DNA from 2 places in the Evansella sp. AB-rgal1 genome. Region 2 is predicted to be linked to the other one. Evidence: predicted binding sites of a transcription regulator. Region 2 holds the regulator's gene; the other holds the start of a gene.

Region 1 (2,478 bases), on a different contig from region 2:
CCCGTCGCTACGGTGTCTCGCCCGTACTGAGTTCGTGAACCTCCGCTCATTCCATATAAAGTGAAGAGCCTTTAGAATAAAACTAAAAAGACCAACTCTGTGTGAATTGGTCTTATGATGATATTATTTGTATACCGAACCAGGTGTAAATTCATATTCCTTACTTAACTTTTTTGTTTTCAAGAATATGTACGAATAGTTTTTCGCATGCGTCGTTTATTAAGTCGTATACTTCATCAAAATTGCCAGTGAAATATGGGTCTGGTACATCTGCAACAGCTTTTTCAGGAGTGAAGTCTAATAGGCGTGATATCTCTCCTGTTTCTGTTGTGCCTTTTACTTTTAGTTTATCTATATTTCCAATATTGGAGGCATCCATTCCAATAATAAAATCATAATCTGTTAAATCTTTTGACTTTACTTGTCTCGCTGTAATTCCTGTATGTTTAACATTGTTTCGGTCTAAAATCGCTATTGTTCCTTCATGAGGTGGATTACCAATATGCCAATCTCCAGTACCAGCGGAATCAACTTCAATTTCAGTCTCTAAACCTGCTTTCTTTACCTTGTCACGAAAAATTGCTTCTGCCATTGGGGAACGACAAATATTTCCTAAACACACAAATAAAACTCTAATCACAACTCTCTCTCCTTTAGCACATGTAAACTGTTCTATTTATTATAGCTTATCACTTCATGAAATACACCATTTCCTAATTATACTTTTCATATAAAAGAACAAATTTACCTTCAACTTGACGATCCCTCCTGATCGTTAAGTGAATAGAAATTTATACTTCCTTATCATAAAAAAAAGACTATAGTATTGGTTCCTTGACCATACCACAGTCTCCCTTTTACTTCTATCTGCTTTTTAATAAGTCACTATAATTTTTTCTAATATTTTCTAAAATTTCATCCACAGATGAATATTTTTCCCCTACTTCGAAGGTTTTATAATTTGTTAAGGAATCCTCAGAGCAACCTACTAAAATTTGTACAACTTCTTCTGGCTCACATTCTACTTGCTCCACGTTGTTTCCTTCACAATGACAATCAATATTGTCAAATCGTTCGTACACAACAACTACATTCTCTTTCATCTCTTCTATCATCAGTTCCCTTGTTTCCACTAAGTCTTTAACAATCATGGCCAGCGCCCCTTTTTGTCATTAATTCCGTGTGAGAATTTCTCTGTCACACTTTTTATTACAGCACTAATACTACACTGTATCCGACACTATTGGGTAAAGAAATTGTGACTATTATTTTACATTTTCGTAAAAAACATAGCTATTATTACCACCTTGTTTTTTATCGTATATTCGTGTTATTATAAGAACGTACGTTCCTATACTTTGAAGTGAGGTGACACGAGTGAATCGTGATCGTGGTGCAATAAAATGGACATCCATGATGCTCCCAGAACATGTACATCAATTAAAGAAATTAGCCGAAAACCATCAAAAAAAGAGGAAGCCATCAATCGACAGTCAACTTCTTGATGAGTGGAGTAGACTATTATCCGAAGCGTACCATCAAGAGATTAGTCTTTCCATTACAACAATATCAAATGGAATAGAGAATTGTTTTACTGGATTTATTCAACGAATTAATCAACTCCAACGGACTATAACAATAGAAGACATGTATCATTCAGAAAGAACGACGCTCCAGTTAAGCGATATTACAAATATTACTGTAGATATAGATACTGAAGATGAGTATTAAATCAAATAACACGGAGGCTTTTCATTGCCTTAAAGGCTGTGTTAAAGGAAAAAACGACCTTTGACACAGCCTTATTTTTTATGTCCACCCACTAGAGTATTTCTGTGTCTTGCGGTACCACCTTCTGCATAGGAAACAGCTCGTAATATAGCATTTGCTCCGTGTTTTCTTCGAATAGCATCCATTACATATCCAAGCGCTCGTTGCTTTGGACGAGTTTCATTAAACAAATTAAGCTGCATGCAATCATCGCCATATATATTAGCGAGAGCTACAGAAATTCGTCGTACAACGTTTCCGTCGTAATGTTGATCAAAAAGTTGTAAGCATGCTTCATACATTTCTATTGTAATGTTTGTTGGTTCTTCAATAGTAAGTTGACGAGAAAAACCACCATTAGTTGCAGACTTACTATAACCGATACCGAGACATATTGTTTGTCCTGCCCGTTTTTCTTTTCTTGCTCTCGCCGCTACCTCTTCACACATCTCTAAAATAACTCGCTTTATCTTCACTTCATCGTCATAGTCTTGGAACAGAATTTGGCTTTTCCCATAACTGATTTGCCCGCTTAAAATGGGAGCTCCAACTTCTGAAAAATCAATTCCCCATGCATGATAATATAACTGGTTTCCCATGACACCAAACGTCTTCTCCAAACTATGTAAAGGATAATTGGCTAACTGCCCTATAGAGAAAATCCCCATTCGATGTAGACGTTTCTCCACCCTTGAACCTATCCCCCAC
Region 2 (2,478 bases):
AGTGGAGACCTCCCGTTGGCTGGTCCATTAGCTGCTGCATCAATGATCGGGTTCTTTCATTTAGCTTTATCGTATATTGCTCTAAAAACTCCGAGGTTTCGCAGAGTTATTGAAGATGAACCACTTATATTAATGAAAGATGGAAAAATTATGCATAAGGAGCTAACGAAAGCCAAAGTAACGATTGATTCGCTATTGATGGACTTACGTTTACAGAGTGCTAGTGATTTTAATGAAATCGATTATGCTGTTTTAGAGGCAAATGGACAAATTAGCGTAATTAAGAAAAGCGAATTTCAATCAATCACTCCAAATGATATGAACAAAAGTACAAACCCAAAAGGTTATCCAACAATTTTAATTGAAGACGGAAGAATCATTCATGCCAATGTTAAGAAGGTTGGATCACTCCAATGGCTTTCTAATCAGATGAAAAAATTAGGGATTACCGACCATAAAGATGTATTTTTACTTTCCATGGATGAGGGTGGACAATTTTATTATAGTATGAAGGAAAGGTATTAATCGGAGCCGTGTGGGAAATCAAAAGAAAAAGGCTCTTACAAACAGAGAATAACAATTCGCGGTTTGTAAGAGTCTTTATTTAAAGGCTTAAAGATAAGATAAATACATATTAATGAATAGACCGGAATACACCAACTACTTTACCGAGTATAGAAACGTTTTGCAAAATGATAGGTTCTAACGAGGAGTTTTCCGGCTGAAGACGGAAGTGATCTTTTTCTTTAAAGAAACGTTTAACCGTTGCTTCATCTTCTTCTGTCATTGCGACAACAATTTCTCCATTATTGGCACTTTGCTGTTGACGAACTACAACATAATCACCATCGAAAATACCCGCCTCTATCATAGAATCTCCTTGGATTTCAAGAATAAACGAATTTTCATCTTGTACAAAATTTGCAGGTAAAGGTATATACTCTTCCACATTTTCTATGGCTGTAATAGGAGAACCAGCGGTAACTTTCCCGATAATGGGAACATAGATTGATGGAGTTTCCGAGATGTTGGAAGATGGTACTCCCCTTACTTCAATGGCTCTTGGTTTCGTAGGATCGCGACGAATGAGTCCTTTTTTTTCTAGCCTAGAAAGATGACCGTGAACTGTGGAACTAGAGGCTAGGCCAACAGCTTCCCCAATTTCCCTAACAGAAGGAGGATATCCTTTGTCTTTCACTTCCCGTTTTATAAAATCTAAAATATCTTGTTGACGTTTCGATAAATTTGACATAATAGCACCTCGTTTACTAGATTACGAAACTTGAATATATGTATTTGATGCAAGACCAGAGATATATTTAGGAACATTATACCATGTGAGTGGCAGTGGTGCAAACATTCGTTCTACTTTCCTGTTGACACGAACGAGTGTTCTTGTTATACTATACTCGAACATACATTCTCATGAGGTGATGAAAAATGAAAATTATACGAAAATTTAAAAACCAAATAGATGCATCATTCGCAGTATTATTACTAGCAATCGGATTATTCACATGGACATACATAAATTCTAATCAAGTTCATGCAATAGATGACTATGTGACGGTAGAGTGGGTTGTTTCGGAAGGTGAGTCGTTATGGACTATTGCTTCAAAGAATCAACTGGGGGATCAAATGGTAATGGAAGAGATAATTACATGGATAAAAAATAAAAATGGGTTAAGTAGTGAAAGAATTTACCCTGGACAAACCATTTATGTTCCAATATTATTGGAATCCTTTGCTTCTGAACATGACTGATAAGTATGTTATATTTATGATGGGCATAAAACTTGATTCTCCTATGTCACTTATGTACGATAGAATGTATGTAATACATTGGAGGTAGTGTAATGTTAAGTAAAGAGAAGCTACAACGCATAAATGAGTTATCAGCAAAAGCGAAAAAAGAAGGTCTTTCATTGAAGGAACAGAAAGAGCAAAAAGAATTACGAGAGGCATATCTAAAAAATGTAAGGCAATCTTTTAAAAATCAATTAAAATCTGTAAAGATAGTAGATGAAGAGGGAAATGATGTAACACCGGAGAAGTTAAAAAAAGATAAAAACAATGATCCTTTCATACATTAAATCTATCGGCTACTAATTTTTTAGTAGTTGTTTTTTTATTGTGAAAGTATATTTTTTTACCTGTGGTGTTTTTTCTTAATATCTTTATCATTAAATCATTATGATAGTAAGCATGTTTTAAAAAAGAAAAGATGGATTTTGACAAATTTTAAAAGGAAGAAAAAGTATGTAAGTGATTTCATTGTTATCATACCTTCTTTTGTACATACTAACTATATACTAGCTGATTATGCTTTTTGAGCAAATCATGTATATACTGTTGTCTTAATAAAAAAGAAAGTATATGATGAATGAAGAAAATGTCAATTTTTGATGAGAGGATGATTTTTTTATGGTAGATAATATCGAGGCTCTATCTATTAGTACGATTCGAACGTTGTCCATT

The links. The regulator LexA, encoded in region 2, represses DNA repair genes until DNA is damaged. The targets are predictions, from matches to a motif close to CGAACATATGTTCG.
Region 1: a site for LexA is predicted at 1,339-1,352, ahead of ACERII_RS01870 (YolD-like family protein). Genes of this name have one in related genera too.

The regions. Positions count from the first base shown of each region.
Region 1 covers NZ_JBGUAU010000002.1:72,956-75,433, reverse strand. Annotated here, with positions in the region: gene ACERII_RS01880 (low molecular weight protein-tyrosine-phosphatase) at 161-640, opposite strand; gene ACERII_RS01875 (hypothetical protein) at 864-1,151, opposite strand; gene ACERII_RS01870 (YolD-like family protein) at 1,378-1,731, shown strand; gene ACERII_RS01865 (Y-family DNA polymerase) at 1,803-2,478, opposite strand, start outside.
Region 2 covers NZ_JBGUAU010000012.1:58,166-60,643, reverse strand. Annotated here, with positions in the region: gene ACERII_RS11845 (DUF421 domain-containing protein) at 1-525, shown strand, start outside; gene lexA (transcriptional repressor LexA) at 635-1,252, opposite strand; gene yneA (cell division suppressor protein YneA) at 1,441-1,764, shown strand; gene ACERII_RS11830 (DUF896 domain-containing protein) at 1,857-2,093, shown strand; gene tkt (transketolase) at 2,425-2,478, shown strand, end outside.